Regions from separate parts of the Acetomicrobium sp. S15 genome, predicted to be linked through region 1. Evidence: riboswitches for the same ligand, from Rfam matches in the RefSeq annotation. Region 1 holds a riboswitch; each other region holds the start of a gene.
What was found. A riboswitch is a leader RNA that binds a small molecule or an ion and turns the genes downstream of it on or off. The one in region 1 is predicted to bind molybdenum cofactor.
Positions count from the first base shown of each region.

Region 2: another riboswitch for molybdenum cofactor. It lies ahead of EZM41_RS06430 (response regulator); the one in region 1 lies ahead of EZM41_RS07355 (substrate-binding domain-containing protein).
Region 3: another riboswitch for molybdenum cofactor. It lies ahead of EZM41_RS02610 (aldehyde ferredoxin oxidoreductase family protein); the one in region 1 lies ahead of EZM41_RS07355 (substrate-binding domain-containing protein).

Region 1 is NZ_JADEVE010000273.1:11,723-14,997, reverse strand. It holds gene EZM41_RS07365 (HAD family hydrolase) at 1-74, opposite strand, end outside; gene phoU (phosphate signaling complex protein PhoU) at 55-732, opposite strand; gene EZM41_RS07355 (substrate-binding domain-containing protein) at 954-1,814, opposite strand; molybdenum cofactor riboswitch at 1,884-2,005, opposite strand; gene EZM41_RS14190 (hypothetical protein) at 2,137-2,268, shown strand; gene EZM41_RS07350 (amidohydrolase) at 2,265-3,275, shown strand, end outside.
Region 2 is NZ_JADEVE010000221.1:24,605-27,879, forward strand. It holds gene EZM41_RS14180 (hypothetical protein) at 13-144, shown strand; gene EZM41_RS06420 (MOSC domain-containing protein) at 141-584, opposite strand; gene EZM41_RS06425 (SIMPL domain-containing protein) at 627-1,343, opposite strand; molybdenum cofactor riboswitch at 1,556-1,679, shown strand; gene EZM41_RS06430 (response regulator) at 1,672-2,364, shown strand; gene EZM41_RS06435 (aldehyde dehydrogenase family protein) at 2,495-3,275, shown strand, end outside.
Region 3 is NZ_JADEVE010000091.1:41,402-44,676, forward strand. It holds gene EZM41_RS02610 (aldehyde ferredoxin oxidoreductase family protein) at 29-1,789, opposite strand; molybdenum cofactor riboswitch at 1,923-2,033, opposite strand; gene EZM41_RS02615 (gamma-glutamyltransferase) at 2,342-3,275, opposite strand, start outside.

The sequences.
Region 1 (3,275 bases):
TAAACGCGCCAATCTTCCTCATCGGTGGATATGTCGATGAGGGTAGTGTATACATCAAAGACTATCGCCTTCATCTGCCGCGCCGCCCCACGCTCTGCCTCGCTTTACTTTTTCTCCCCTCATGATGTAGACGATCCGTTCGCCCACATTGGTGGCGTGGTCGCCGGCCCTCTCCAGATGCCTGGCGACTTGGATGAGATAGAGGGCGTTCGTTATGAGCCTTGGCGTTTCCAGGATATAGGTCAGAAGTTCCCTAAAAATCTGGTCGTAAAGGGCGTCCACCTCGGCATCGAGCTCCCAGATGGGCGTCACCCGCGAGGCGTCGCGCGCCTTCAAAGCCTCCTCACAAAGGCTAATCATCTCGCAAACGTCCTTAGACATCCTCGGCAGGTCTATAAGCGGCTTGAGCAACGGTTTGTTGGCCAGAATTTTTGCAGCCTCGGCCACGTGGACGCCGTAGTCACCGATCCTCTCCAGATCAGTGATGATTTTAGACAGGCCGACGACGGCGCGCACGCCCTCTCCCTCTTGGCACCTTTGCAGCGCCTTTATGCAGGCCTCTTCGATCTCAAGCTCCAAGTCGTCCACACACTTGTCCCCCGTTATGACCTCATCGCCCAAGAGCTCATCCCTGTCCACGAGGGCATTCATCCCCTTAGCGAGGGATTCCCTCACCAGCCTCATCATTTCGAGCGTCAGCTCGACTATTCTCGTGCTCTCTCCATCCCACAATCTGCCCCCTCCTTTCGCATCAGGCGCGTCCGTAAATCTTCGCGCCTCAATTCTCGACGGCGGCCGTCAAAACCTTAGAGGTTTTTCGAATGGATCAGCGCGATTGCATTGTATCACGCCTTTGTACGTATGTAGGAATTTTAACGAAAGGTTAATATTCGGGGGCGGGAGTTGCTCCCGCCCCCGAATATTTGCACAGTTACTGAGACTGAAGTCTTGTGCTACTTTTCAAACTGCTTTGCATATTCCGCGTCGTTATATAGAGGCTCCCCGTACTCCGCCACACCGAAGGTCCTGAATATCTCCTGCCCTTCTTCGGAGGCCATAAATTTGACTAACTCGACGGCCATGCGCGTGGAGTCGCTATCGTCAGGGAGGGTGAGGGCGTGATAGATATTGACGATCTCGGGATCGCCCCTAAAGAGGAGCGTCAAATTCTTGATATCTTTCTTCACCGTTATCCAGGTGCTGCTGTCGGTCATAAAATAGCCGCGAAGCTCGTCGCATTTTTTGAGCGTCGCGATCATAAAGTCGCCGGTGACGACATACCAATCCCCGGAAGGAGTTATCCCGGCCTTCTTCCAGATGGACATCTCTTTCACGTGCGTGCCTGAATTATCTCCCCTCGACAGGAACGTAGCCTTTGAGTTCGCGATCTTAGTAAAGGCCTCTACGGCGGTCTTGGCCTCTCTTATGCCGGCTGGGTCATCCTCAGGGCCTACTATGTAAAATTCGTTGGAGCCGATGAGAGTCCGATTTGCAGCCCATCCCTCTTCTACCGCTTTCTTTTCAAGAGCGGGGGAATGAGACATACACATGTCAACAGCCTTATCCTTGAGCATTTGGAGTGCAGCCCCAGAACCTGCCTGTATCCAGCAGATCTTAGCATCGTGAGTCTTACAAAATTCTTCCGCTAAAGCTTTTACGAGGCCGAGTTCCCCAGGGCTTCCGGTAGCAAGCCTTACCGTGATTGAGCCATTTCCATACGTTTCCGTACACGCAGGAGCCTCGGCCAAAGCCGCAGCCGAAAAAAGGAACAAACCCAGGGACAAAAGGACCGCTAAAACCGCACACCTTCTCATGTTACACACCTCCGTTAATTTAATTAAAAAAATAAGGAAGCCATCCCGCATCACAAGAAGGCCTCCCTATTTAACCCTTGCAATCCTCCTTTCCAAACGCGGGAGGCGTCATCGTTTCCGAAGGCGCCCTAACGACCCATCGCCATAGGCAAGCTGCCCTTAGGCAAAAAGGCTCGGAGGCTTTAACCGCTATTAGACTTGCTCAAAATTTATTGTATTAGCCCCTATGCCTGTTTTCAACCACTCGAGCCGATCGCCTTGACACCATATGGCTAAGGGTGCTATAAAGCATGGCAATATTTTGATGTCATTGACGGAGGTGGTGAATTGTGAGATAAATCGACGCAATGCGGAGCAAGGGTCGGTTAAGGGTTCTGCCGCCGGCGACATCGGAGAAGCGGCCTCGGACAATGCCGGTGGACGAGTAGAGATTTCAGAGGAGGTGCACAAATGAAGGGCATCAAGGGAAAGTTTTTAGCTTTAACGATCGGTGCAGCGCTACTTTTGAGCACTGCCACAGCGACAATGGCCGCCCAGGTCTCGGCCGATTCGCTCAAAAGTGACATAGCCTCGTTCCTGGACGAACACGCAGGAGAATTTGCATCGGTGGCCGACGCCATATGGAGTTATGCCGAATTAGGATTTCAAGAATTCAAGTCTTCAGAAGCACTCATCAAACTCTTCGAGAAGTACGGCTTTTCCATCGAGAAGAACGTATCCGGCATGCCCACGGCATTCATCGCTACTTGGGGCTCGGGAAGCCCGGTCATAGGTTTCACCGGCGAGTATGACGCGCTGCCCGGCCTTTCGCAAAAGACCGTTCCCCAAAAAGAACCCGTCGTTGCCGGTGCGCCCGGACACGGCTGTGGCCATAATATCTTGGGCACCACGGGCGCCGCTGGAGCGATAGCTCTGAAGGCCGCCATGGAAAAAAGCGGTGCAACCGGCACAGTGAAGTTTTTCGGCTGCCCGGCCGAGGAATCTGGCTCTGCCAAGATATACATGGTGCGAGACGGACTCTTTGACGGCGTAGACGTCGTATTGGACAACCACCCCGGCAACAAGTACGATGTGGCGTACGGAATCCACAACAGCGCTATCATAGGTGTCAAGGTCAGGTTCTTCGGCAAGACGGCCCACGCCGGTTCGGCCCCGTGGGACGGCGTGAGCGCCCTCGACGCCGCCCAAATCATGGGGACGGCTATCGAATACGCCCGTGAGCACTTGAATATAGGCTATAGGATTCACTACGTGATACTACAAGGTGGAGACTGGCCCAATATAGTTCCAGATAAGGTAGAAGTGGCAGCTTTCATCAGGAATAATGACGAAATGTTGATGAAAACATATGAAAAGTTCGAAAATTGCGTTAAAGCCGGCGCCATCGCCTCAGGATGCACATACGAGATAGAGACAATGTTAGGTATGCACCAGAAGCATATCAACGAAACTCTTGCCAGA
Region 2 (3,275 bases), on a different contig from region 1:
GACGAGGCTGAGATGGATGGTTTGATCGGCTTTGAGAGCGTTGGTTATGCAGCCTTGATGAGCAGAATGGGAGCGTTTTTCATGAGCAGCGGAAGCGGAGGCAATAATAACGAACTGTTTCTAAGAGGTGGTGAGATCTCTTAGCGCTTTTTGTCTTCGGTCATGACGACTTCGTCGCCAGGCCTTACGACGCCTCCTTTGAGGACTTGGAGGAAGTAGCCTACTTTGGGCAACAGGCACCACCCTTTGTAGTCATAAGAATGGGGCTCGTCAGGTTTTTTGCCCTTTTCGGCCACGAGCAATATCACTTCGGATCCCACTTTTAGCTTTGCGCCAACGGGAATTTCACTCGGGAGGCCCTCTATGACCAAATTTTCTGCCAGCGAACCCGGCGGGAAGGAAAAGCCCGCCTCTGCCTCGGCAGCCCTTATATCCTCGGCACGCAACAGGCTCACATGGCGGTCTGAGAACCCCCTGTGGGAATCGCCTTCTATACCTTCACCGGCGACGAAGCGTGCCTCGGAAGCGCCCCTTTTTGCTTCTTGCCTTGCCGAACTAATACAGATGGCTAAGACTCGAGCCAACAGGGCACACCCCCGACTCGTAGCGAAGATTCTGCGCCAAAGTCATGGGTTCGTCAGGAAAAATTCCACCGTAGTCACTACGCGGACAGTTTTGTAGTCGGGCGAGCCCCTATCTCTGTCGTCTATTGTGAAGTAGCCTTGATTTGCCCTCCGTATCGCCCCAACATGGCTGCCGGAATCCCTGGCGAACTGCTCCGCCGCTTCTCTGGCGCTTTTAGTCGCTTCGGCGATCATTTCAGGTTTAATATCGTTCAGCTTAGTGAAAGAAAATTCGGTGGCACTGTCTTCGGCGAGGACAATACCTGCGGACACAAGCTCTCCTGCGCGCTCGAGGGCCTTTTTGACGAGGGGAACTTTGGCCGAACGTAGGGTTAGCTTTGTCACAGCCGTATAACGAAACTCCCTGTCCCTGGAGGGATCCATGTAAGGCAGCGACTTTACGTCCGTGATTTGGGGTGGCATGCTCGAAATCTCCGCTTCCTCGAAACCCATCCCCAATAAGAAGTTGTGCACTTTTGCCTTATTAGCGTCCACAAGCTGCTGAAGCCCCTCTAAATCATTCGCTGCATCACGAAAGGATATGTTCCATATAGCCAAGTCCGCCTCCACAATCTTTTCCGAGAGCCCTTTCACCGTGACGAACCGCTCCGCAGATCTGGCCTTGAGCAATGCGCCTCCCACCAAATACCCCGCCACTATGAGGCCTATTGCCAGACAAACCCCCAATGCGAAGGCGGATGAAACTCGCTCATCCCGCACAGCACATCCTCCTCCTTCACCCCGAACATCGTCCTGTTCCTTTATAGTGCAGTTAGACGCTTAGCTCATTTTATCACTTATCTTGAAGGACTATCGCAATATATGGCTTTTCATGTAGTCTTTGCCAGCCTGCACTCTTTTTGGTTGTGGTGCGAAAAGAAATTTTCGAGCGATCAAGGTTGCACGAAAGGCGAGTTTATGCTATTTACATAAAAGTACAAAACCTCCGAGCCTGTTTTGCCTAAGGGCGATCTGTCTATGGCGTCAGGCCGATAGGGCGTCTTTGGAAACGGAGATGTCCTCCCGTGTTTGAAAAGGAGGGAACAATATGCCTTCTCTTGCGGTTCTCATCGCGGACGAAGATCCGATGTTGAGAGCCCTTTATGCGGATTACCTTAAAGGCATCCCGGGTTATGCGTTAGCCGCGGAGGCCGATTTTGGAAGAGCGCTTGACAGCGTCCTGAGGGCGCAGGCCATAGACCTCGTATTGTTGGACATCTTCCTGAAAGGGTTCGGCCAGGTTGAGGGACTTCGCCGGACGAGGGCCCTTTATCCCAGAGTCGACCTGATCGTCCTTTCCGAGGGAAGGGATCCGGATGTAGTGCGCGGCGCCCTGTGTCAAGGGGCTTTTGATTACCTTATAAAACCCTTTACGTTTCAGAGGTTCAAGGCTGCCCTCGAAGCTTACCGAATTTACAATTTGGGTCTGACGCAGCGCAAGGCAGCGTGGCAGCAGGAGGAGCTGGACTGTCTGGTGAGGTCATCAATGAGAGCCCGCACGGTTTGTCCCGTACTCGTCCCGCCCAAGGGAGTACAGGTTAAACTGTTAAACGATGTCATGTCGCTGTTGCGCACCCTCGACAAACCGGTTTCAGCAATAGATTTGGGAAACAAACTTAAGATATCCCGTCCCACGGCCCGCAGGTATCTGGAGCACCTCGTCGATTCAGGGGTGGCGGAGGTGGAATATGCTTTTCGTAGGGTAGGTCGCCCCGTCAAACTTTATCGATTAAAGATATGAACAATAAGAGCTAAAGCGAGCACAAACATCCAAAAACTTTCGATCATGTTCCCCCTGGCGTATTCTTGTAAGCAAGATACTGAATGTATCTCCAGGTTAAAACAATAAGAAGCAGGGGGAATGGCGAATTATGCAAATGATTATAGGAGGCAAGAAAGTTAATTCGAGCGATGGCAGGACGAACAAGGTTTTTAATCCGGCCACGCAGGAATTGCTCGGTACCGTTCCTGTCGCTACTAAAGAAGACATCGAGCATTGTTTGGACATCGCTCAAGAGGGTAAAAAATTGTGGGCCGATACGCCCTTGGTCGAGCGTTCTAAAATTCTCGTCAAATATACAGGTTTGCTCGAAAGCCATAAAAAAGAATTGGCGACGTTGCAAAGCAAAGATATGGGAAAGCCGTTCTCGCAGTGCGTCGGTGAAGTCAATACGGCCATTATGTTGTTCGAAGGGTTTGTGGAAAGGGCGAAGCACCTATACGGAGAGACTGTGCCTGACTGTCAGCCTGGCGCAGAAAAAGACATACTTTTTACCAGAAGGGAACCCTTAGGCGTCATTGCCTGTATCCTTCCCTTTAACTTCCCTACAACTCTCTTTGCCCATAAGGTTGCACCGGCCTTGGCCTCGGGCAATGCGGTTGTCATAAAGCCCTCGTCGGATAACCCTCTCGTAGTTATACGCTTGACGGAGCTATTGTTAGAAGCCGGCGTTCCGGGTAGCGTGGCCCAGGTGATAACAGGCAGCGGGTCGATGGTGGGGAAGATTTTATGCAGCAGCACGAAAGTTAACGCTATTACGCTGACCGGCAGCACAGAAGCCGGCATCGTTGTGATGAGAGATTCTGCAGATGCCCTACATAGAGTAACACTTGAGCTCGGCGGGAATGACCCGATGGTTATTTTCGCCGATG
Region 3 (3,275 bases), on a different contig from region 1:
TCCGCTTTATATAGAATGCTCCGAATGCTTAAACAGTCTTGAGTACGCTATCTAGGACTTCATCAGGTACGTCAAATGTATGGTTATGCGGAGGCAGGGGCTCATATTTCATGAACTCTGGCATTCTATCATGTGAATCGTTCAGACCGGCAGCCACATTGAAAGCACGTTCCTTTCTAAGTATTTCAAGTCCGATTTTTATTACATCCTCTGCGGTCCAATTTGTTCCTAAGATACCATTACACTCCTCCACAAAGCCCTCGAATCCACTAGGAATATCTAAGATGGCAAAGGCGATAAAGAGACAGTGGCCTGTAGAATCGAGGAATGCAGTAGCAGCTTGAAGGTTGCGACTAATGGCGGCCTTACCTTCAGGGGATAAAGGATCTACTTTACCGCCAACGCCTAATATCTCGTTGTTTATAGTGTAACCTGAAGTGTGATCAGCTCCCATAGTACTCGTGGCATAGGTTACTCCTATACCTTTAACTGCACGTGGCTCGTAAGCAGGCATGCCTTGCCCTTTGACCGCTGGAATCCGCACAACGCCAAGAACGCGTCCTGCGGATGCAGTGCCACTCCCGAGGATACGGCCCAAGGGGGTCCCCTTCCCAATCTCATGAATTAGCTCTATGGCCTTTTCTCCGTCACCAAATTTGAAGATACCCGCTTCTGCGGCCACACCAAGGGTGCCACCCGTCTCAATAGTGTCCAATCCATAGGCGTTGCATAGCCGTACCATCTCTGCAATTTGGTCCAGGTTGTCAATGCCCAGGTTAGCGCCCAGAGACCAATCCGACTCATACTCGACACAGGAGACGTGCTCTCTTCCATCTTGCTTGTACCATGTATTAGAGCACTGTATGATGCAACCTGGGCTACAGGCATGATTGTAAACTTCTTTTCCAACACGAGTCTTATTTCCTTCAAATATTGCCTCACCGGCAATCTTAGGTGCTCCCTCAAAGCGACCTGTTTTGAAATTGCGCGTTGGAAGCCCCCCAGCCTCATTCAATATATTGATGAGCACAGCTGTGCCATACGTGTTTAAACCACCCTTCGGCTTTGTGATATCATGAGTACGCAGAGCATTGGCAAGCTTTTCGCAACCTTGATCGAATAAAGCTTTATCAACAATTGGCACTTCTGGCGCCCCTTGAGCACTTGTGACTATAAATTTGAGGCGTTTGCTTCCCATTACAGAACCAAGTCCGCCTCGACCCGAGTAACGAGTAGGTTGGCCTTTGAGGTCGTTAAATACGATCCCAGAGTTGGCATATCCATACTCTCCCGCGACTCCGATACCCGCTATGGAGATGCCTTTCCCAAATCGTTCGTAAATCTTGGGGAATACAGCGTAGAGATCACTACCTATGTACTCATCAGCAGGGAGAAACTCAATTTTTGGCCTTTCCTCTTTGGCATCCCAACTAATATGGATCATCCAATATTTATCTTCTTTAGGTTGACTATAGACAACGATGGCTTTGATCTTCATTCTAGCGACGTCGACACTCCACGACGTCCCTGCGTTTGATTCCTTAATTCCACCCGTTAAAGGGGATTTGGCTCCGACGGAAACGCGCGCAGATGTGGGAGCATCAGTACCTGTAACAATGCCAGGTGCAAAAACTAAGACGTTGTTGGGGCCTAGGGGATGACACAGGGGATTTACTTCGTCACAAACGATGGTCGATGTTAGTCCTCTTCCTCCCAAATTTTTATAAGCATTGGGCACGTCCTCTAATTTATACGTTTTATCGCTCATGTTTATTTTCAGAATCCACATACTATTTACCTCCTTCTCTCCTTCTTTTTAGAACGTGGACTCATCTTTGCGCTCTCTTCAAGAGTCGATACCCTCTGTTACGAGCACCAGCATCCCAAAATCAAAAATTCGCAAAGGTCATGCCATCACCCCTTTCAAGGCAATGTAATCCCCTTTGCGAATTGGCAGGCATTGAGATTGCTCCCAATACCCTAACGCTCATCTCTCCCAGAGGGAGAATAATGAGTCGGAGACAATTTTTAGGAGTTACGCAGTTGCCTGTGACCCTCCTTCTCAGAAAAAGCATTAACACAGAAACATAAGCCTGTCAAGAGCCGCGAGCGGCTCTATGTCACATAGCGTGGAAATATTCCGGTGGTAAGGATACCAACAAGATTCTTCTTAATTAGCTATGCATGCTGAACCCTGAGAACACAGACACCCTCAAGGCGTAAGAGGAACTAAAGCTGCAGCAGTATAGAGCTTTGCCAACGGTATGCGCATCAAGCTAAAAACTAAGATGTGCTTTGTTAGTTAAATCTATGTTATGCATGATCGTAAGAGTTTTACTGCCTACCATGCGGCGATCGTGCCGTCGGTCCTCGGCTCCGTTCCGCCGCAAAGATTTCCGTTTTCCATCCTCCAGATTATCTGCCCCCTGCCGAAGGGCGCGTGTTTCGAAGATATAGCCACGTCGTGACCGCGCCTGGCGAGCGCAGCAGCTATGTGCTCCGGGAAGCCGTATTCCAAGAGCACCTCTTTACATTTTACCCACATCCAGCGCGGGGCATCGAGCGCCTCTTGGGGGTTTAGGCCGAAGTCGAGCATATTCATGAGGACTTGAACGTGAGCCTGAGGTTGCATAAAGGCTCCCATTATGCCGAAAGGCCCTATGGGTTTGCCGTCTTTAGAGATAAAACCAGGAATTATCGTATGATACGGGCGCTTGCCGGGCCTTAAGGCGTTTGGATGATCGGGAGAGAGTGAAAAGCAGGCACCTCTATTTTGGAGCGCCACGCCCGTTTTCGGCACGACGATGCCTGAGCCGAAGCCCATGTAGTTGCTCTGTATGTAGGAGACCATGTTCCCATTGCCGTCTGCCGTGGCTAAATATACGGTATCGCTTCCGCCGATAGGGCCAGGGTGCCAAACCTTTGCCTCTTGGCCTATGAGAGCCCTCCTTTTGGCGGTCCTTTCTTGAGATAATAGCTCTTCCGTTGGAACGCTCTCGCAGGAAGGGTCTGCTATGTATGCAAGCCCGTCTGCGAAAGCGGCCTTTATCGCCTCTATCTGCAAGTGATACGTAACTGGGTTTTCTTTTTCCGTGAAGGAAAATCCTTTCAAAATGTTTAAAGCTATGAGGGCCACTATACTCTGGCCATTTGGAGGAAGCTCCCATACGTCGTAGCCGCGGTAATCTATTTTAACGGGTTCGACCCATTCGGGGGCAAAAGATGCTAAGTCTTCCTCATCGATGAAGCCGCCCGTTTTTCTGGCAAAGTCCGCT